DNA from 3 places in the Kitasatospora sp. NPDC004799 genome. Region 2 is predicted to be linked to each of the others. Evidence: predicted binding sites of a transcription regulator. Region 2 holds the regulator's gene; each other region holds the start of a gene.
The links. Region 2 encodes HrcA, which represses chaperone genes, less so after heat shock. Its sites were predicted from a motif close to TTNGCACTCNGNNNNNCNGAGTGCNAA; they were not measured.

Region 1 (7,152 bases), on a different contig from region 2:
GCAGCATCGACCGGATCCTGGTCAGCCGCCGCTCGGCCTCGGTGGCCACCGCCCGCAGCCGCTCCGCCTCGGCGGCCAGCGCGCTCCGGCCGGCCTCGGTCAGCGCGTAGCTGCGCCGGGCGCGGCCGTCCACCACCTCCTCGGCGGCGACCTCGATCAGGCCCTGGCCCAGCAGCCGGTCGAGCGCCCCGTAGAGGGTGCCGGTGCGCATCTTGACCCGGCCGTCGGAGATCGCGGCGATCTCCTGGATGAGCGCGTAGCCGTGCCGCGGGGCGTCGGCCAGCGCGGTGAGCAGCAGCAGCGTGGGCTCCTGCATGGAGCGTTCTGTCATACGCCTACATATATCGCCAACCTACCTATAGGTCCAGCGCCCGGCCCGGCCGCCACAATGGTCGCCATGCCGGAACACCCGCCCGCCGAAGCCCCGCCCGCCGTCGTCGCACCCGCCGGGGACCTCGCCGAAGCCCCGCCCGCCGAGGACCGCGCCGAGGACCTGCTCGCCGCCTGGACCGCCCTGCTGCACCGCTGCGGCGCCGCCGTCGACCCCGAGCCGTACGGCCGGGAGCTGCTGCGCCGCTGGTCGGAGCCGCAGCGCCGCTACCACACCGTCGCGCACCTGCGCGCGGTGCTGCGGCAGGTCGACGAGCTGGCCGGCCACGCCGACGACCCGGACGCCGTCCGCCTCGCGGCCTGGTTCCACGACGCCGTCTACCGCCCCGACCGCACCGAGAACGAGGAGCGCAGCGCCGCCCTGGCCGTCCGCGCGCTGACCGCCGCCGGGCTGCCCGCCGAACGGGTCGCCGAGGTCGAGCGCCTGGTGCTGCTCACCGTCGGCCACGACCCCGCCCCCGGCGACCGCGACGGCGAGGTGCTCTGCGACGCGGACCTCGCCGTCCTCGGCGGCGCCCCCGGGGCGTACGCGGCGTACGCGGCCGCCGTCCGCGAGGAGTACGGCTTCGTCCCCGCCCCGGACTTCACGGCCGGCCGGGCCGCCGTGCTGCGCCACCTGCTCGCCCTGCCCGCGCTCTACCGCACCCCCGCCGCCCGGGACCGCTTCACGGCGGCCGCCCGCGCCAACCTGACCGCCGAGCTCCACGCGCTGACCGGCTAGACGAGCCGGTCCAGCTTCCCCACCGGAGCCACCGCCACGCCCCGCTTGCCGCACACCCAGTGCGGCTCCGGCCCCAGCTCGGGCTCCACGCTCAGCGCGTGCGGGTCCCCGTCGGCCGCGCAGTCGGCGCACAGCGGCCAGCGCCCGTACGCCTCCAGCAGCGCGTCCTGGACGTCCTGGGCGACCAGGCCGAGCACGTACTCGGTGCCGTCCGGCCACTGCTCCAGCCACCAGCGGCGGTGCGTGACGGCCTGCTCCACCAGCGAGACGACGGCGGCGTCCGCCACGTCCCGCGCGGTGAGGTCGGCCAGGATCAGTGCCCGCGCGTTGTGCAGGGCGGTCTCGATGTCGTCGGAAGCCATCCGTCCATTCTCCCCAACGACCCGACGACACCGGAAACGCCGTGTGGGCGGCCCCCCGAAGGGAGCCGCCCACACGGACGGGGAATCAACCGATCCGATCGGAACGATCAGGATCAGAAGTCCATGTCACCGCCCGGCATGCCGCCGCCGGCGGCCGCGGCGGCCTTCTCCGGCTTGTCGGCGATGACGGCCTCGGTGGTGAGGAACAGCGCCGCGATGGAGGCGGCGTTCTGCAGCGCGGAGCGGGTGACCTTGGCCGGGTCGATGATGCCCTCGGCGACCAGGTCGACGTACTCGTTGGTGGCGGCGTTCAGGCCGTGACCGGCGGGGAGGTTGCGCACCTTCTCCACCACGACGCCACCCTCCAGGCCGGCGTTGGTCGCGATCTGCTTGATCGGGGCCTCCAGCGCGACCTTGACGATGTTGGCACCGGTGGCCTCGTCGCCGTCCAGCTCCAGCTTGTCGAAGGCGACACCGGCCTGCAGCAGGGCGACGCCACCACCGGCGACGATGCCCTCCTCGACGGCGGCCTTGGCGTTGCGGACGGCGTCCTCGATGCGGTGCTTGCGCTCCTTGAGCTCCACCTCGGTGGCCGCGCCGGCCTTGATGACGGCCACGCCGCCGGCCAGCTTGGCGAGGCGCTCCTGGAGCTTCTCGCGGTCGTAGTCCGAGTCGCTGTTCTCGATCTCGGCGCGGATCTGGTTCACGCGGCCCGCGACCTGCTCGCTGTCGCCGCCACCGTCGACGATGGTGGTCTCGTCCTTGGTGATGACCACCTTGCGGGCGGTGCCCAGCAGGTCGATGCCGGCGTTCTCCAGCTTGAGGCCGACCTCCTCGGAGATCACGGTGCCACCGGTGAGGATGGCGATGTCGCCGAGCATGGCCTTGCGGCGGTCACCGAAGCCCGGGGCCTTGACGGCGACGGACTTGAAGGTGCCACGGATCTTGTTCACGACCAGGGTCGACAGGGCCTCGCCCTCGACGTCCTCGGCGATGATGACCAGCGGCTTGCCGCTCTGCATGACCTTCTCCAGCAGCGGGAGCAGGTCCTTGACCGAGCCGATCTTGGAGTTGGCGATGAGGATGTACGGGTCCTCGAAGGTCGCCTCCATGCGCTCCAGGTCGGTCGCGAAGTAGGCGGAGATGTAGCCCTTGTCGAAGCGCATGCCCTCGGTGAGCTCGAGCTCCAGACCGAAGGTGTTGCTCTCCTCGACGGTGATGACGCCTTCCTTGCCGACCTTGTCCATGGCCTCGGCGATCAGCTCGCCGATCTGGGTGTCGGCGGCGGAGATGGAGGCGGTGGAGGCGATCTGCTCCTTGGTCTCCACGTCCTTGGCCTGGGCCAGCAGCTGGTCGGAGACGGCGGCGACGGCCTTCTCGATGCCGCGCTTCAGGGCCATCGGGTTGGCGCCGGCGGCGACGTTGCGCAGACCCTCGCGAACCAGGGCCTGGGCGAGCACGGTGGCGGTGGTGGTGCCGTCACCCGCGACGTCGTCCGTCTTCTTGGCGACCTCCTTGACGAGCTCCGCGCCGATCTTCTCGTACGGGTCCTCGAGCTCGATCTCCTTGGCGATGGAGACACCGTCGTTGGTGATCGTGGGGGCGCCCCACTTCTTCTCCAGCACGACGTTGCGACCCTTGGGGCCGAGCGTGACCTTCACTGCGTCGGCGAGCTGGTTCATGCCACGCTCAAGGCCGCGGCGAGCTTCCTCATCAAAGGCGATGATCTTGGCCATCAGAAGTGGTCCTCCGGGACACGGTCGACTGCTCGGACCAAGGGGTGCCCGCGACGGACGGCCCTGGTGTGCGGGGGTCTTTTCCCCTACCGCTCCCGGGGGCCTCACCGACCCGGTCCGCTGTCACTCTCACGCTGTGAGTGCTAACGCCAATGATTAGCACTCCGGGTGGTCGAGTGCAAGCCCAATCGCCAACCCGCGAGCCGCCGCCGGGGCCGCCCCGGAGAACGCCGACGGGCCCGTACGACACGCGTCGTACGGGCCCGTCGAGAAGCGAGTGGTCACCAGCCGTAGGGCCGCGCCGAGCTCCTGGGGTCGGAAGGGGTCAGCCCGCGGCGCGGACCATGTCCGCCTGCGGGCCCTTCTGTCCCTGAGAGATCTCGAACTCGACCCGCTGGCCCTCCTCGAGGGTGCGGTAGCCGTCCATCTGGATCGCGCTGTAGTGGACGAAGACGTCCGCACCACCGTCGACCGCGATGAAGCCGTAGCCCTTCTCCGCGTTGAACCACTTGACGGTGCCCTGAGCCATTCCGAACTCCCCTAGTGCTGTGCTGGCCCTTCACGCGCCCGCAGGTCGCGGGCCCGGGTTGGTTGAAGGCCGGCCCGGGGAACCCCCCCTGGGCGCAGCCGTGCACGCCGCAACCCTCCGCGCGGGACGCCAAGCGGCTTCCGGTGAGCGGGTGATTGCGTCGACCGCCGCTGAATGTATCCGGATCGACGCCCTCTGCAACAGGGTCAGCCACCGGTAATTCCGCCGGCGTATCAAGGGACAGGACGGGCCGAATCGGAATAATCTCGGCATTCCACGCCGGACATAGCGGACGAATTACCCAAATGTCCGCGGGAATTCTGACATCTGCCTGACATGTTTCCGTGGCCGCTCCCGGCGGCCGGACGCCCCCGGATCGAACGCGGAGGGTCGAACGCGGCGGGGCCGAAAAGAAAACCCTGTTCCCAGCCGAGCCACACTCTACTCCGACTCGACCCGGAAATATTCCCGCCGAAATGCAGGCGGTCGCCCGCGCATACGGAGAGCCGAATTCCGTACGCGTGGGCGACCGCTGGTTCCCGTGGCGGCTCAGCAGCCGCCGGCCACCGCCGGGATGATCGAGACGCTGGCGCCGTCCTTGATCTCGGTCGCCAGGCCCTCGGCGAACCGCACGTCGTCGTCGTTCACGTAGACGTTCACGAAGCGGCGCAGCTTGCCGGTGTCGTCCAGGATGCGGGCCGAGATGCCGGCGTGGTTCTTCTCCAGGTCGGCGATGACCTCGGCCAGGGTGGCCCCCTCGGCGGTCACCTCTGCGGCGCCGCCGGTGTAGGTGCGCAGGATGGTGGGAATGCGGACGTTGGCGCTCATGACTCTCCTTGCGGGGGCGGGTGGTTCAGGCGGACGCGAGGCCGGCGGCGCGGAACGAGTCCAGCGTCGGGCGGATGACGGTGGTCATCCCGGCGTCGGAGACGGCGTCCAGGGTCTTCAGGCCGTCGCCGGTGTTGATCGCGACGGTCTCCTTGGCCGGGTCCAGCTGCCCGGTCTCGACCAGCTTCTTGAGCACGCCGACGGTCACCCCGCCCGCGGTCTCGGCGAAGACGCCCTCGGTCCGCGCCAGCAGCCGGATCGCCGCCACGACCTCGGCGTCCGTGACGTCCTCGACCGCGCCACCGGTCCGGCGGGCGATGTCCAGCACGTACGGGCCGTCGGCGGGGTTGCCGATCGCCAGCGACTTGGCGATGGTGTTCGGCTTGACCGGCTTGATCACGTCCCGGCCGGCCTTGAACGCGGCCGACACCGGCGAGCAGCCCTCGGCCTGGGCGCCGAAGACCTTGTACGGCCGGTCCTCGACCAGGCCGAGCCTGATCAGCTCCTGCAGACCCTTGTCGATCTTCGTCAGCTGCGAGCCCGAGGCGATCGGGATCACGATCTGCTCCGGCAGCCGCCAGCCGAGCTGCTCGCAGATCTCGTACGCCAGCGTCTTGGAGCCCTCGCCGTAGTACGGCCGCAGGTTCACGTTGACGAAGCCCCAGCCCTCGCCGGCCGGGTCGCCGATCAGCTCCGAGCAGAAGCGGTTCACGTCGTCGTAGTTGCCCTCGATGCCGACCAGTTCGCCGCCGTACACCCCGGCCATGACGACCTTGCCCTGCTCCAGGTCGTGCGGGATGAACACGCAGGACCGGAACCCTGCGCGGGCCGCCGCCGCCCCCACCGCGCCGGCCAGGTTGCCGGTGGAGGAGCAGGACAGCGTGGTGTACCCGAACGCCCGGGCCGCCTCGATCGCGCACGCGACCACCCGGTCCTTGAACGAGTGGGTCGGGTTCCCGGAGTCGTCCTTGATGTGCAGCTGGGCGGTGAAACCGAGCTCGCGGCCCAGGTTGTCCGCCTTCACCAGCGGGGTCCACCCCGGGTTCAGGTTGGGCTTCGACGCCACGTCGGCCGGAACCGGCAGCAGCGGCGCGTACCGCCAGATGGAGGCCGGGCCGGCCTCGATCCGCTTGCGCAGCTCCTCGGCGCCCTCGCTGCCGAACTCGTAGGCGATCTCCAGCGGGCCGAAGCACTCCAGGCACGCGAAGCTGGGGCCGAGCGGGAAGCGGGTGCCGCACTCGCGACAGGACAGCGCGGCGGCGGGGCCGAGGTCGACGGGTGGGGGTCCCCCCGGCCGAAGGCTGGGGGAGGGTGCGGCGGTGTCGATAGCCATGATGGCGAGGCCTCTCTCCTCATCTTCCCCGTGTCGCGGTCGCGACACGGGCCGGAATTGGCACCTGTCCCGCCGGGGCCTGTCGACGACAGCCGCGCGAGAAGGTTGCCGGGACGTCAACGGGCCGTTCCCTCAGTCCCTCTGGATGAGCTTGTGAAATTGTGGTGGTGCGTGGGCGGCGACCCCGGCGTGCAAAGGTCCGACCGCTGTACGAAGACTGTATCCGAAGGCGTCAATCCTGAACGGGACCGTCCGCCAAGCGAGATGACACGTCCCACCGACCCCGCCGAGGAGACCTCCGTGCCCGCCGAACCGACCCCCGAGCTCCTCCCGCAGGCGGCGTCCTGGCTGCGCCGCCGCTCCTGGAGCGCGGCCGACCGGCCGGTCCGCACCCTCCTCGACGCCAAGGAGCGCACCGGCCGCACCGTCAGCGTGGTCCTCCCCGCCCTGGACGAGGAGGCCACCGTCGGCGACATCGTCCGCACCATCCGCCGCGAGCTGATGGAGGGCCTCCCGCTCGTCGACGAACTCGTCGTCGTGGACTCCGGCTCCACCGACGCCACCGCCGCCGTCGCCGCCGAGGCCGGCGCCCGGGTGGAGCACCGCGACCTGATCCTCCCCCGCCTGCCCGCCGTCCCGGGCAAGGGCGAGGTGCTCTGGCGCTCCCTGCTGGTGACCCACGGCGACATCGTCTGCTTCGTCGACGCCGACCTGCGCGAGTTCGACCCGGCCTTCGTCTCCGGCATCGTCGGCCCGCTGCTGACCGACGAGTCCATCCAGCTGGTCAAGGCCATGTACGACCGCCCGCTGGAGTCGGAGGGCGCCGTCCTGCCCGCCGGCGGCGGCCGGGTCACCGAACTCGTCGCCCGCCCACTCCTGAACCTCCACTGGCCGGAACTCGCCGGTTTCGTCCAGCCCCTCGGCGGCGAGTACGCGGCCCGCCGCTCACTGCTCGAACGGCTGCCCTTCCCCACCGGCTACGGCGTCGAACTCGGCCTGCTGGTCGACGCCCTGGAGCTGGCCGGCCTGGACGCCCTGGCCCAGGTGGACGTCGGCGTCCGGCACCACCGCCACCAGGACGGCCAGGCGCTCGGCCGGATGGCCGCCACCATCTACCGGACCGCCCTGGAACGCCTCGACCGCACCCACCGGCTCAAGGCCTCCGCCGACCTCGTCCACCCCCACCTCACCCAGTTCACCCGCGACCCGGAAACCCGCGCGTTCGCCGCGCACACCCACCCCGTGACCGCCCT
Region 2 (7,152 bases):
CGCACCGACAGGAAGGCCAGGTAGCGGCCGTCCGCGGTGAAGGCGGGCGAGGTGTCCACGAAGCGCGGCTGGGTGACCTCGCCGACCGTCCGGGTGGCCAGGTTCGCCAGCACGATCTGGCGCAGCGAGTGCGGGCCCATCCCGCGCACCGGACGCGACCAGGCCAGCCAGGCCGAGTCCGGGCTGAAGGCCGGCCCGCCGGGCTCGCCGTCGGCGCTGCGGTCCAGCTCGTGCACGGCGCCGTCGGCCAGCGAGACCAGCAGCACCCGGCCGTCGTGCACGCCGAGCGCGGCCTGCTTGCCGTCCGGGGAGACCACCAGGGAGTTGACCCGGCCGATCCGCCCCGCGGCGAGCCGGCGGCGCTCCTCGCCGTGCAGGTCGGGGGCGTACTCCAGGGCGTCCTCGCCCTCGGCGTCGGTCACCCAGAGCACGCCCTGGGCGCCGTCCTCGCCCGGCACCACCCGGACCAGCCGGCCGCGCACGCCCGGGGTCTCGTCCAGCACCCGGGCCGGGCCCTCGCGGTGGGTCAGCCAGTGCACGCTGCCGCGCACCACCACGGCGCTGCCCCGGCCGGTGCGGTCGGGGGCGACGGAGTCCAGCCAGTGCGCGGCGGGCACCGGGCGGGGGCGGCGCCCGGCCCGCGGACCGGCCGGCCGGACGTCCAGCCGGCGCGGCGCGGCGCCCGCCAGGTCGTCCAGCAGCCAGAGGTCGCCGGCCCGGTGGAACACCACCCGGGTGCCGTCGGTGGTGGCGTTCCGGGCGTAGAAGCCGTCCGGGTCGGTGGTGTGGCGGCGCAGGTCGGTGCCGTCCGGGCGGCTGGACCACAGCTCGCCGACGCCCTCGTGGTCGGACAGGAAGGCGATCCGCTCCCCTGCCCACATCGGGGAGTCCAGCTGCCCGTCCAGCTCCGCGTGGACGCGGACGAACTCGTCCCGGCCGAGCCACAGCTTGCCGGCCCGCCCGCCCCGGTAGCGCTTCCACCAGGCCGGGTCACGGCCGTTGACGCTGCTCAGCAGCACGCGGTCGCCGCCCGGCTCGAAGGCCAGGCCGCCGACCGGCCCGTACGGCAGCCGCTGCGGCTCGCCGCCGTCCAGCGGCACCGCGTGCGCCCAGGTGCGGCGCGGGCTGGCCTCGCCGGCGGCGGTGGCGGCGATCGGGCGGCCGTCGGCGGTCCAGCCGAGCACCCTGGTCTGGTGGCTGCCCCAGTAGGTGAGCCGGCGCGACGGACCGCCGTCCACCGGCACCACGTGCACCTCGGGGGCGCCGTCCCGGGTGGAGGTGAAGGCGAGGTGCCGCCCGTCCGGGGAGAACCTCGGGTGGTGGACCGGCAGGTGGTCCGCCGTCAGCCGCCAGGCCCGGCCGCCGTCCAGCGGGGCGAGCCAGAGGTCGTCCTCGGCGACGAAGGCGACCAGGTCGCCGTGCAGGTGGGGGTGGCGCGGGTAGGCGCCGGCCGGGGTGCTCAGGGAGTCCGTCACCCGGCCAGCCTAGGCAGGTGCGCGGACGGTCTGCGCCGTTTTCCGCAGACTCCCGGCGCCGCCCGCGGACGGCCGTCGCGCGCTCGCGCCGGGTGCCGTCGGGGGGCGCTGCAACAAACGTCAGGACCAGCGCCCGGTGCGCCCGAGCAGCAGCGCGCCGGCGGCCACCCCGGCGGTGGAGGTGCGCAGCACCGAGGGGCCCAGCCGGTACGGCTTCGCGCCCGCCTCGGCGAAGGCGGCCAGCTCCTCCGGGGAGACCCCGCCCTCCGGGCCGACCACCAGGACGATGTCCCCGCCCTCCGGCAGCCCGGCGTGCGCGAGCGGCTCGGCGCCCTCCTCGTGCAGCACGGCGGCGAACGCGGCCCCGGCCAGCACCGGCGTCAGCTGCCGGGTGGTCATCACGTCCCGCACCAGGGGGAAGCGCAGCCGGCGGGACTGCTTGCCCGCCTCCCGGGCGGTGGCCCGCCACTTGGCGAGCGCCTTGGCGCCGCGGTCGCCCTTCCACTGGGTGATGCAGCGCGAGGCGGACCACGGGATCACCACGTCCACGCCGACCTCGGTCATCGTCTCCACGGCCAGCTCGCCGCGGTCGCCCTTGGGCAGCGCCTGGACGACCACGATCCGCGGCGCGGGCTCCGGTTCCCGGCGCACGGCGGCGACCGCCACGTCGACCTCGTCCTTGCCGAGCACCTCGGCGACCGTGCCGTCCACGCCGAGCCCCAGCCCGTCGGCCAGGGTCACCGCCTCGCCCGGCTGCAGCCGCTTCACCGCGGCCGCGTGCCGCCCCTCCGGGCCGTCCAGGCGCACCACGGCCCCGGGCGCGGCGGTGGCGATCCGCTCGGTCTCGACGAAGAAGACGGGCGCGGTCATGACGGGGAACCTCCGAAAGTGGGACGGGAACACGGAAGGGGTGCCGGGGGCCTTCCCCCGGCACCCCTCCGCGGACGACTACCGGCCGTTGAAGGCGTCCTTCAGCCGGGAGAACAGGCCCTGCTGGCCCGGCGCGAACTGGCCGGACGGCCGCTCCTCGCCGCGCAGCACCGCGAGGCGGCGCAGCAGCTCCTCCTGCTCGGCGTCGAGCTTGCTGGGCGTCTTCACCTCGACGTGCACTATCAGGTCGCCCCGGCCGCCGCCGCGCAGGTGGGTGATGCCCCGGCCGTGCAGCGGGATCGACTGGCCGGACTGGGTGCCGGGCCGGATGTCGACCTCCTCCAGGCCGTCCAGGGTCTGCAGCGGCACCTGGGTGCCGAGCGCGGCCGCCGTCATCGGGATGGTGACGGTGCAGTGCAGGTCGTCCCCGCGCCGCTGGAAGATGGTGTGGGTGGTCTCGGCGATCTCCACGTACAGGTCGCCGGCCGGGCCGCCGCCGGGGCCGACCTCGCCCTCGCCGGCCAGCTGGATCCGGGTGCCGTTGTCGACACCGGCCGGGATCTTGACGGTCAGGGTGCGGCGGGCCCGCACCCGGCCGTCGCCGGCGCACTCCGGGCACGGGGTCGGCACGACGGTGCCGAAGCCCTGGCACTGCGGGCAGGGGCGGGAGGTCATGACCTGGCCCAGGAAGGACCGGGTGACCTGGGAGACCTCGCCCTTGCCGCGGCACATGTCACAGGTCTGCGCGGAGGTGCCGGGGGCCGCGCCCTCGCCGCTGCAGGTGGTGCAGGTGACGGCGGTGTCGACCTGGAGTTCCTTGGTGGTGCCGAAGGCGGCCTCCTCCAGGGTGATCTCCAGCCGGATCATGGCGTCCTGGCCGCGGCGGGTGCGCGAGCGCGGGCCGCGCTGGCCGGCCGCGGCGCCGAAGAAGGCGTCCATGATGTCGGAGAAGCCGAAGCCGGCCGCGCCGGCCCCGAAGCCGCCCGCCCCGCCGCCGCCCGGGGACAGCGGGTCCCCGCCGAGGTCGTAGACCTGACGCTTCTGCGGGTCGGAGAGCACCTCGTAGGCGGCGTTGATCTCCTTGAACCGCTCCTGCGTCTTCGGGTCCGGGTTGACGTCCGGGTGCAGTTCGCGTGCCAGGCGCCGGAACGCCTTCTTGATCTCGTCCTGCCCCGCATCCCGTCGGACGCCGAGTACCGCGTAGTAGTCCGTGGCCACCAAATGCTCCGCTTGTTCCGCCTGTAGTAGTGCTGCGACTGGTTAGCCGCCGTTAAGGGTTTCAACGACGGCCGCTTGCTAGGACTCGGCCAGGATCTGGCCCACGTACCGCGCCACCGCTCGCACCGCCCCCATTGTGCCCGGGTAGTCCATCCGGGTCGGACCGATCACACCCAGTTTCGCCACGCTCTCGTCGCCCGAACCGTAGCCGACCGAAACGATCGAGGTGGAATTCAGCCCCTCGTAGGCGTTCTCCCGCCCGATCCGGACCGTCATCGCGGCGTCCGCGGTCTCACCCAGGAGGCGGAGCAGGACGACCTGCTCCTCCAGGGCCTCCAGCACGGGCTGGATGGTGAGCGGGAAGTCGTGCCCGAAGCGGGTCAGGTTGGCCGTGCCGGCCAGCATGATCCGCTCCTCGTTCTGCTCGGCGAGCGTCTCGAACAGGGTCGCCAGGACCGTGCTGACGGTCGGCCGGTCGGCCTGCTCGAAGTGCGCCGGCAGCTCCTCCAGCAGCCCCGGGACCTCGGGGAGGCGCCGGCCGGCGGCCCTCGCGTTGATCCGGGCCCGCAGGTCCGCCAGCACCGTCTCGCCGACCGCGCCCGGGCAGTCGACCATCCGCTGCTCGACCCGGCCGGTGTTGGTGATCAGCACCAGCATCACCTTCGCCGGGGCCAGCGCCACCAGCTCGATGTGCCGGACGGTGGAGCGGCTCAGCGAGGGGTACTGCACCACCGCGACCTGCCGGGTCAGCTGGGCGAGCAGCCGCACCGTGCGGGCGACCACGTCGTCCAGGTCGACCGCGCCGTCCAGGAAGTGCCGGATGGCCCGGCGCTCGGGGGCGCTCATCGGCTTGATCTCGGCGAGCTTGTCGACGAAGAGGCGGTACCCCTTGTCGGTCGGGATGCGGCCGGCGCTGGTGTGCGGCTGGTGGATGTACCCCTCCTCCTCCAGCGCCGCCATGTCGTTGCGGACGGTCGCCGGGGAGACCCCGAGGTTGTGCCGTTCCACCAGGGCCTTGGAACCGACCGGCTCCTCGGTGCCCACGTAGTCCTGCACGATCGCGCGGAGCACGGCGAGCTTGCGTTCGTCCAGCTGGCGGACCTCACCGGCCATGGGGCACGCACCTCCGTCTTCGCACGTTGTCCGACTGTGTCCCTCGCTGCTGCGGGCCCCTCCGGGAAGCCCCCGTTCCTGGCACTCTGAACACGCGAGTGCCAAAACCGTACCTGCCAGTGTACGGCCCGGGTCCTACGGCAGGAACGGCCCGACCGGGGTGATCCTCCCCGCAGTTCCGCCCACGGCCCGCGGGGCCCCGGCGGTTCGGTCCGGTCGGCGCCGGGGTGGTGCCGGGAGGCCGTCCGGGTGGCAGCATCGAAAGCGACGGCGAACGGAGGAGCAAGCGATGTCGAGCTCGGGCCAGCACACCCTCCCCCAGCCTCCGGCCGGGGGTACCCCCTTCGCGCCCGACCGCGGCCTGACCGGCCGCATGGTCGCCACGATGTTCGTGATCGGGCTGCTGTACGTCGGTTTCACGGGCCTGCTGATCGCGCTGCTGCGCGGCGCCTGGCCACTGATCGTGCTGATCTCCGGCGGGCTGTTCGTGGCCCAGTTCTGGTTCAGCGACCGGATCACCGAGCGGGCGATGGGCGCCCACCGGGTGTCCCCGGAGGAGTTCCCCCAGCTGCACGGCACCGTCGACCGGCTCTGCGCGCTGGCCGACATGCCCAAGCCCCGGGTGGCGGTCGCCGACAACGACATGCCGAACGCCTTCGCCACCGGCCGCAACCCGCAGAACGCGGTGGTCTGCGTGACCACCGGGCTGCTGCGCCGGCTGGAACCGGAGGAGCTGGAGGGCGTGCTCGCGCACGAGCTGTCGCACGTCGCCCACCGGGACGTCGCGGTGATGACGATCGCCGGCTTCCTCGGCGTCCTCGCCGGGGCGATGACCCGGATCGCCGTGTACGGCGGGTTCATGGGCGGCGGGCGCAACAACAACGACCAGAGCGCGGCCGTCCTGGCGCTGGTCGTCCCGCTGGTGTCGATGGTCGTCTACGCGATCAGCTTCCTGCTCACCCGGCTGCTGTCCCGCTACCGCGAGCTGGCCGCGGACCGGGCCGCCGCCCAGCTCACCGGCCGGCCCAGCGCCCTGGCCGCCGCGCTCACCAAGGTGACCGGGCAGATCGCCGCCATCCCCACCAAGGACCTGCGCCAGGCGCAGCCGTACAACGCCTTCTACTTCGCCCCCGCGCTGAGCGCCCGGGAGGCCGCCTCGCAGCTGCTGTCCACCCACCCGAGCCTGGAGCAGCGGCTGGCGCAGCTGGCGCGGATCTCCGAGCAGCTCGGCCGCTGACGCCCCCGTTCCCGCCCGTTCCCGAAAGGACCCCCATGGGATTCCTGGACGCCCTGTTCGGCCGCAGCAAGCCCGTCAGGCCCGACCTCGACCAGCTGTTCGGCGTGCCGTCCGCCGCGCTCACCCTGGAGGCCGGGGCCGGCTTCACCCCCACCGGGCTCGGCTCGGTCTGCTTCGCCGCCGTCGAGGGCGCGGCCTTCGTCCAGGTCGAGCAGCAGGTCCGGGCGCTGCTGGACGCCGACACCGGCCGCGGCGGAGTCCCGGTGGAGGCCTCCCGGGACGCCTACGGCTACTCCTGGCTGCTGGCCCGGCACCGGCCCGAGGAGCTGCCGGAGCTGGTGAACGACCTGCACGCGGTCAACAGCGAGCTGGAGGCGAACGGCTTCGGGCCGCAGCTGCTCTGCTCGCTGGTGGGCTTCCGTGATCCGCGGGGGCGGTCGCTGGCCCTGGTCTACCTCTACAAGCGGGGCACCTTCTACCCCTTCGCCCCGGTGCCCGGCGGCGGGGAGAAGCGCGACAGCGCGCTGGAGCTGCAGGTCAACGCGCTGCTGGGGAACGACCTGCGGCTGGAGAAGGACCTGGGCCGCTGGTTCCCGGTCTGGGGCGCGCCGGGCCTCTGACGCGCCGTCCGCCCTCCCTATGATCACCCGTATGCGCAGCCGCCAGTACGGACCCGACCTGACCCCGCCGTGGAAGAAGCAGCAGCCCGCCCCGGAGGTGCCCGCCGAGCGGGACCTGGTGGTCGAGGAGGCGGCGACCGGCTTCTGCGGGGCGGTGGTGCGCTGCGAGAAGACCGCCGAGGGGTTCACCGTCACCCTGGAGGACCGCTTCGGCAAGCACCGGGTGTTCCCGCTGGTGCCGCGCGGCTTCCTGCTGGAGGGCCGGGTCGTCACCCTGGTCCGCCCCACCGGCCCGGCGGCACCCCGCACCCCGGCCCGCACCGCCTCCGGCTCGATCGCCGTCCCGAACGCCCGCGCCCGGGTCGCCCGGGAGTCCCGCATCTACGTCGAGGGCCGGCACGACGCCGAGCTGGTCGAGCGGGTCTGGGGCGACGACCTGCGGGTCGAGGGCGTGGTCGTCGAGTACCTGCGCGGCATCGACGACCTGCCCGCGATCGTCGCCGACTTCGCCCCCGGCCCCGGCCGCCGCCTCGGAGTCCTGGTCGACCACCTCCTCCCGGGGACGAAGGAGCACCGCATCGCCGCCCAGGTCACCGGGGACTCGGTGCTGGTCGTCGGC
Region 3 (7,152 bases), on a different contig from region 2:
GGTGCTCCCGGGCGTAGATGTGCAGTTCGCCGATCCACTCCTGGTCGAAGCGGGTCAGCGGGCGCCACTGGCCGGTGACCAGGGCCGCCAGGAGGCCGAACAGCGCGGCACAGCCCAGCGCGAGCGCGGCGTCCCGAAGGAGACTGCGGTTACGCGCAGTGAGGCGGGTCGTGCTGTTGGTCAGGTGCATGGCTGACACCTTCCCAGTGTCCCGCGCCGAGCAAGAGCCGGAGTGATAGCGATTCGGCATCGTTTGTGGGGAGGACCTGCGTGCGTCGGAGTGTGAGGGCGGGCGGGAAGCGGTGCGCGCGGGGAACGTCGGCGGCCCTCCGCGGGTTCAACGGGTAGGCGACGGCCGGGTGTGGGCCGGGTGAAGGAAACGCTCCCGCGACGGTCACCCGATGGCACGGGAAGTGTCCGATCGGTCACCCAGCGTCCAGAACCGGGGTGAAAACCGGCAGGATACTGCATCGCCGGGAAGAATCTGAGCGACTTGGGAATGTTGTCCGGAATCTGTTCGTTGGATCGTTACGTGTGAGCCCCCAGGGGCCCGCACTTCTTGCCCTCACGAGGCAGGCAGGCAGACCTCGGCAACACCAGCAAAGGGAGCAAGCATGGCCACCCGTGCCGTCGTTCGCGACAGGGCCGACCGGAGTCGCGCGGCCCGCCCGACCAACCTCGAGGCCGACCGCGACCTGGTCGGCATGTACCTCGACGAGATCGCCAGGACACCCCTGCTCGATGCCGCCGAGGAGGTCGAGCTCTCGCTGCGGATCGAGGCCGGCGTGTACGCCCAGCACCTGCTGGAGGAGGGCGGACTCCCCGACGGCGCCACGCGCGAGGAGCTGGAGGCGATAGCCGCCGACGCCGAGCGCGCCAAGGACGTCTTCATCCGCTCCAACCTCCGGCTCGTGGTCGCCGTCGCCCGTCGCTACCCGCGCAGCGGCCTGCCGCTGCTCGACCTCATCCAGGAGGGCAACGCGGGCCTGGTGCGCGCCGTCGAGAAGTTCGACTACGCCAAGGGCTTCAAGTTCTCCACGTACGCGACGTGGTGGATCCGGCAGGCGATCACCCGGTCCATCGCCGACCAGTCCCGCACCATCCGGCTGCCCGTGCACCTGGTGGAGGAGCTGGGGCGGATCCGGCGGGTGCAGCGGGAGAAGTCCAAGGAGCTGGGCCGCGAGGCGGAGCCGGCCGAGATCGCGGCCGAGCTGGACACCACCGAGGCCCGGATCAAGGACGTGCTGGACTGGGCCCGGGACCCGGTCAGCCTCAACATGTCGGTCGACGACGAGGGCGAGACCCAGTTCGGTGACCTCGTCGAGGACACCGGGGCCACGTCCCCCGAGGACGCCGTGATGGTCATGCTCCGCCGCGAGGAACTGGACGACCTGATCGGGCGGTTGGACGACCGCACCGCCTCGATCATCCGCTCCCGCTACGGGATGGAGGACGGCCGCGAGCGCACCCTCACCGAGGTGGGCAAGCAGCACGGCCTCACCCGCGAGCGGATCCGCCAGATCGAGAAGCACGCGCTGGCCGAGCTGAAGAAGATCGCCGACCACGCGGGCTTCGAAGCCGCCTGACGGACCAGCCGGCCCCAGTGGGCCGAGCCCTCACCCGGGCCCTGGCGCGGAGCGCTCCGCACCGGGGCCCGAGGCGTGCCACGGGCTCTTAGGCTGGAGGGGAGGGACGGAACCGACGGAGTGGACAGCGTGAGCGAGCAGGGACAGGACAAGGACCGGCAGCCGGAGCAGGACGAGGCGGTGCGGGAGCCCGGTAAGGCCGCGGCGGCCAAGGCCCGACTGGTCTTCCGGGACCCGTTGGACCAGCAGTCCAGCGACGACACCGACGCGGGCTGGGGCGGCCGCCCCGGGGCGGGGGAGAGCGGTGGGCGGGGGCTGGACTGGTACCTGAGCCAGCGCCCGCCGCACCACGGGGACTGAGGAGCGGGGACGGGGGAACGGGGGGCTGAGGAACGCGGACCGGGGGCGTGCGGCGCCTGCCGGTCAGCGCGTCGGCGCGACCAGCGCGTCGCGGATCTCGGTCAGCAGCTTGACCTCCTTGGCTTCGAGTTCCGCCGCCTTCTCGGCGTCGGTCTTGCGGCGGGCCGCCAGCCTGTTCATGGGCACGATCAGAGCGAAGTAGACGACCGCCGCGGTGATCAGGAACTGGAGCGCGGCGCTGAGCACCCCGCCCCACAGGATGAGGATCCCGGACGTGACCTCACCGGTCGCGCTCACCTCGCAGGGCCCCTTGAGGCAGGAACTGTAGGACGCGAGGTCCTTGGTCCCGAACACGCCGACGATCGGATTGATCACGCCCTTGACGAAGGCGTTGACGATGTTGGTGAAGGCCGCGCCGATGACCACGGCCACGGCGAGTTCGACGACATTTCCGCGCAGCAGGAATTCCTTGAAGCCTTTCATGCCGCCTCGAACGACGAAGTCGCCCCCTGGTCACGGGTGATCTTCCGCGATCCCGGATTGACAACCCGTACGGCCCAGCGCGCCCTCCTGGGGCGGCGGCAGCCCGGCCCGCGCGGGCCCCAGCGCCAGCGCCGCCGCCACCGCGAGCAGCACCAGGACGGGCACCCCGGCCCGCCGCCGCACCGCGCTGCGCCAGCGGTGCCACCCGCCGCAGCCGCGCCGGATCGGCGGGAAGCTCGGCAGCTCCTGCCGGGGCGGTACGGCGGGCGCGGGCAGCGGGAGCGGCAGGGGAAGGGAGAAGCTCGCGGTCGTCATCGACGCACCTCCGGAGTGTCGGCGGTCCGGCCCCTCGCGGACCGGATGCCCACACGATGAGCGGTTCCGGCGAACTCGGAAAGCCCTTTCCCCAGGCCTGTGGACAACCCGCCCCGATGGACGGCTTCGTTCACTCGTCCGGGGCAATTCGACCCGCCCGAGGTGTTGAAACGCCCGGGAGCGGAGCGTGCGGCGGGAGCGCGGAAAGGCCCGCCGCCCCCGCGTGAAGCGGGGCCGACGGGCCTTCCTGAGCTGTGAGCTGTGAGCCGCCCGGCCGGTGCCCGGCGCCGAGGTCAGCTCGCGGCCGGAGCCGGGCTGGCCGAGGCCGAGGAGCCGGAGCTCGACGAGGTCGAGGAGGACGCGGGCGCGGCCGACGACGTCGAGGTGCTCGACGACGACCCGGCGCCCACCGAGCTGCTGGAGGAGGAGCGGCTGTCGGTCCGGTAGAAGCCGGAGCCCTTGAACACGACGCCCACGGCCGAGAAGACCTTGCGGAGCCGTCCCTGGCAGTCGGGGCACGTGGTCAGCGCCTCGTCGGTGAACTTCTGCACCGCCTCCAGGCCGTTGCCGCACTCGGTGCACTGGTACTGGTACGTGGGCACTTGTCTTCCTCCTGGCACTCTCGCCTGATGAGTGCTAACGATGGTCAATGATGCGGTATTCCGCTGGAACAGTCCAGCGACCCCCGGTGTGAGATCGGCCCCGGAGCGCCCGCCGGCCACCGCCCGCCCGGCCTTCGGTCACCGCCCGCCGACCCTTCGGCCGCCGCCCGCCCGGCCTTCGGCCAAGCCCGCCGACCCCTCGGCCGCCGCCCGCTCAGCCCTCGGCGACACCCGCCAGCTGCATCGGCCGCCCGCCCTCCGCGGTCCGCGCACCGGTGTCCACCCCGCCCTTCGGCGCCACCAGCAGGTGCCGCAGCGAGAACAGCGCGACCAGCCCCAGCCCGGCCCCGGCGACCGGCACCAGGAACCCGGCCGACGGCCCGTGCCCGTCGATCAGCCGGCCCGCCGCCATCGACCCGACGGCCAGCCCCAGCCCGATGGCGCCGGTCAGCCAGGTGAAGGCCTCCGTCTTGGCCCCGTCCGCGACCAGCGTCTCGACCAGCGTGTAGCCGCTGATCAGGGTCGGCGCGATGGCCAGCCCGCAGACCAGCCCGGCGACGGTCAGCGCGACCAGGTTGGGCATCGCCCACAGCACCGAGCAGCCCAGCACCAGCAGCGCGTAGCTGATCAGCATCCGCTGCTGCACCGGCCGCCGCCAGGCGATGACGCCGTACAGCACACCGGCCAGCATCGAGCCGCCGGCGAAGATCCCGTACACGGTGCCGCCGGCGTCGTGCTGCCCGACCGAGTCGGCGAAGGCGTTCACCGAGACCTGCATGCCGCCGAACACCGCGCCGACCCCGAGGAAGGTCCCGGCCAGCAGCCGGACACCGGGGGAGGCGAGCGCCGAGACCCGCTTGGTGCCGGGCTGCGGCACGATCCGGGCCGGGGCGGTGCCGCGCTGGGCGGCGAAGGCCAGACCGCCGACTAGGGTCAGCGCGGCCTCGGCGACCAGGGCGGTGGCCGGGTTGGCGAGGGCGGCGATGCCGGAGGCCAGGATCGGGCCGATCACGAAGGTGAACTCGTCCGTCACGGACTCGAAGGCGAAGGCGGTGCTCACCCGGGCCGCGGAGGCGTCGGAGGCGCCGTCCGCGGTGAACCTGGCCACCCAGCGGGCCCGGACCATCGCGCCGACCTGCGGCACGCTCGCCCCGGCCGGGACGGCGGCCAGGAACAGGCTCCAGGCGGGCGCGTGGCCGAGCGCGAGCGCGATCAGCACGCCGACCGAGGCCGCGTGCACCAGGACGGTCGGGACGAGCACCGAGGCCTGGCCGTAGCGGTCGGCGAGCCGCCCGGTCTGCGGCCCGACCAGGGCCTGGGCGACGGCGGCGACCGCGGTGACCGTACCGGCGGTGCCGTACGAGCCGTGGGTCTGGGTGACGAGCAGCAGGATGCCCATGCTGAGCATCGCGTACGGCAGCCGCGCGACGAGGGCGGGGGACAGGAACGTCCAGGCCCCGGGCGTGCGCAGCAGCTCGCCGTACCCGACGCGGGCGGGGGCCGGGGCTGCGGGGGTGGCCGCGTGGTCCGCGGCGGTGTCGACCGTTCGGCGCGCCGTCACGGTCGGTCCTTCCTGCTGCCTGGTAGCGCGGCAGGGCATGGTGGAGCCCCGACGGCGCCGAGAGTCGTCCTCTCGCGCGTCGACCGGGGTAGATACCGGGTCGGTCCGGCGTGGTGGCCGGGGGCCGGACCGCGGCCGCCGAGCGGTCGCGCCAACTCTGCGTCAGGCAGATGCTGGGGGTGGTCTAGCGGTGGTCATTCGACGTGGTCGAACCAGCATACAGTTACGCGCGTAGACGACGCCAGCCCTCCAGGCCCGACAAGCCCGCCGGCCCCTCTGGACCCACCGGCCCCACCACGGGCCCGCCGAACCCGCCGGCCCCGCCCGGAACTCGCCAGGCCCCCGGCCCCGCCCTCACCGCCCGTTCAGCCACCCCGCGAGCTTGCCGCCCTTGTCCACGGCCCGCAGCCGCCGCTCCGCCGCCTCGCCCACCTCGTCGGTGGTCACGACCAGCAGCTCGTCCCCGCCGCGCAGCACCGTCGCCTTGTCCGGCACGAAGGAGTTCCCCTCGCGCACCACCAGGGTGACCGCCGCCCCCTTGGGCAGCCGCAGCTCGCTGATCTCCACCCCCGACATCTTCGAGGAGGGCGAGAGTGCGACGGACAGCAGGTGCCCGTGCAGCTTCTCCAGCGGGGCGGACTCGATGCCCAGGTCCTGGCCCAGGTCGCCCTCGTCGATCCGCAGCCGCCTGGCCACCCACGGCAGGGTCGGCCCCTGGAGCAGGGTGAAGACGACGACCAGGATGAAGACGATGTTGAAGACGTCCTCGGCCCGGTGCGCGCCCGTCACCACCGGGATGGTGGCCAGCACGATGGGCACCGCCCCGCGCAGCCCGGCCCAGCTCAGCAGCGCCTGCTCGCGGGCGGGGACCTTGAAGGGGGTCAGCGAGACCAGCACGGACAGCGGCCGGGCCAGGAACACCAGCACCCCGCCGACCACCAGCGCGGGCACCACCGCGTCGCCCATGGTCTCGGGCGTGACGAGCAGCCCGAGCAGCACGAACATGCCGATCTGCCCGATCCAGGCCAGCCCGTCGGCGAAGCCCCGGACGGCCGGGCCGTGCGGCAGCTTGGAGTTCCCGAGGATCACCGCGCTGATGTAGACGGCGAGGAAGCCGGAGCCGTGCAGCAGCGCGCCGCCGGCGTACGCGAGCACGGTGAGCGCCATCACGGCGATCGGGTAGAGGCCCGAGGAGGGCAGTGCGACGTGCTTGAGCCCGTAGGCGCCTATCTTCCCGACCGCCAGGCCCACCGCGGCGCCGATCGCCAGCTCGGCGACGATCGTGCCGATCAGGACGTACCAGGAGTCCAGTTCCCCGGTGGTGGCGAAGGCGACGACCAGGATGACCACGGGCGCGTCGTTGAAGCCGGACTCGGCCTCCAGCAGGCCGGTGAGCCGGTGCGGCAGCGGGACCATCCGCAGCACCGAGAAGACGGCGGCCGCGTCGGTCGAGGAGACGATGGCGCCCAGCAGCAGCGAGGTCCGCCAGTCGAGGCCGACCAGCCAGTGCGCGCCGGCCGCGGTGGCGAACACGCTGACGCCGACGCCGACGGTGGCGAGCACGGTCGCGGCCGGCATCGCCGGCTTGATCTCCCGCCAGCTGGTCTTGAGGCCGCCCTCGGCGAGGATCACCACGAGCGCCGCGTACCCGAGCACCTGGGTGAGCTCGGCGTTGTTGAACGTGATGCCGATCCCGTTCTGGCCCAGCGCCACGCCGATCCCCAGGTAGATCAGCAGGCTGGGCAGCCCTGATCGGGTGGAGAGCCGTACGGCGCCCACCGCGAACAGCAGGATCACGGAGGACTCGAGCAGGAGCTGGTTCAGGTGGGAGACGTTCACGCAGGGGCACCTCGGGCAGGCAGGGGCGGACGGGGTGTCTGGTGGTGCTGTGGGGCGACCCGTTAAGAAGTCGTCAATGCTCCTCTTGCGGATCGTTACGCAGTCTAACATTTTGCCATATCTTTAGCTTGGTCCCCCGTTCACGGTGCCCGGCCGACTCGGCCTAATGTGGTGCCCTGTCACGGCCGCAGGCCCTGGACACGCCCGCCCGCCCCGAAGTCAGGACCGCAAGGACCCAGATGCCCCGCTCGAAGAAGTTCCGGCGCGCCCGTCTGATCGTGATCGTGCTGGTCGTGCTGCTGGTGGCCGGTACCGGCTACGGCGGCTACCGCGGGGTCTCCGCGGTCCGCGCCTCCTTCCCGGAGGTCGACGGCAGTGTCAAGGTGGCGGGCCTGAGCGCGCCCGT

Region 1: the regulator HrcA is predicted to act here: its motif matches at 3,366-3,392, upstream of groL (chaperonin GroEL).
Region 3: the regulator HrcA is predicted to act here: its motif matches at 3,358-3,384, upstream of ABZW03_RS01620 (FmdB family zinc ribbon protein).

Annotation. Positions count from the first base shown of each region.
Region 1 covers NZ_JBEXJK010000071.1:8,860-16,011, reverse strand. The annotation lists gene ABZW03_RS12375 (PadR family transcriptional regulator) at 1-331, opposite strand, end outside; gene ABZW03_RS12370 (hypothetical protein) at 398-1,111, shown strand; gene ABZW03_RS12365 (hypothetical protein) at 1,108-1,473, opposite strand; gene groL (chaperonin GroEL) at 1,587-3,209, opposite strand; gene ABZW03_RS12355 (cold-shock protein) at 3,535-3,738, opposite strand; gene ABZW03_RS12350 (ubiquitin-like small modifier protein 1) at 4,288-4,566, opposite strand; gene thrC (threonine synthase) at 4,592-5,899, opposite strand; SAM riboswitch class I at 5,916-6,051, opposite strand; gene ABZW03_RS12340 (glucosyl-3-phosphoglycerate synthase) at 6,164-7,152, shown strand, end outside.
Region 2 covers NZ_JBEXJK010000014.1:8,288-15,439, reverse strand. The annotation lists gene ABZW03_RS03505 (PDZ domain-containing protein) at 1-1,475, opposite strand, end outside; gene ABZW03_RS03500 (16S rRNA (uracil(1498)-N(3))-methyltransferase) at 1,596-2,345, opposite strand; gene dnaJ (molecular chaperone DnaJ) at 2,424-3,563, opposite strand; gene hrcA (heat-inducible transcriptional repressor HrcA) at 3,642-4,676, opposite strand; gene htpX (zinc metalloprotease HtpX) at 4,966-5,913, shown strand; gene ABZW03_RS03480 (hypothetical protein) at 5,949-6,533, shown strand; gene ABZW03_RS03475 (DUF3097 domain-containing protein) at 6,565-7,152, shown strand, end outside.
Region 3 covers NZ_JBEXJK010000006.1:28-7,179, forward strand. The annotation lists partial or broken gene ABZW03_RS01595 (hypothetical protein) at 1-190, opposite strand, end outside; gene ABZW03_RS01600 (sigma-70 family RNA polymerase sigma factor) at 615-1,586, shown strand; gene ABZW03_RS01605 (hypothetical protein) at 1,767-1,946, shown strand; gene mscL (large conductance mechanosensitive channel protein MscL) at 2,010-2,429, opposite strand; gene ABZW03_RS01615 (hypothetical protein) at 2,460-2,744, opposite strand; gene ABZW03_RS01620 (FmdB family zinc ribbon protein) at 3,038-3,346, opposite strand; gene ABZW03_RS01625 (MFS transporter) at 3,561-4,907, opposite strand; gene ABZW03_RS01630 (potassium/proton antiporter) at 5,262-6,746, opposite strand; gene ABZW03_RS01635 (penicillin acylase family protein) at 6,986-7,152, shown strand, end outside.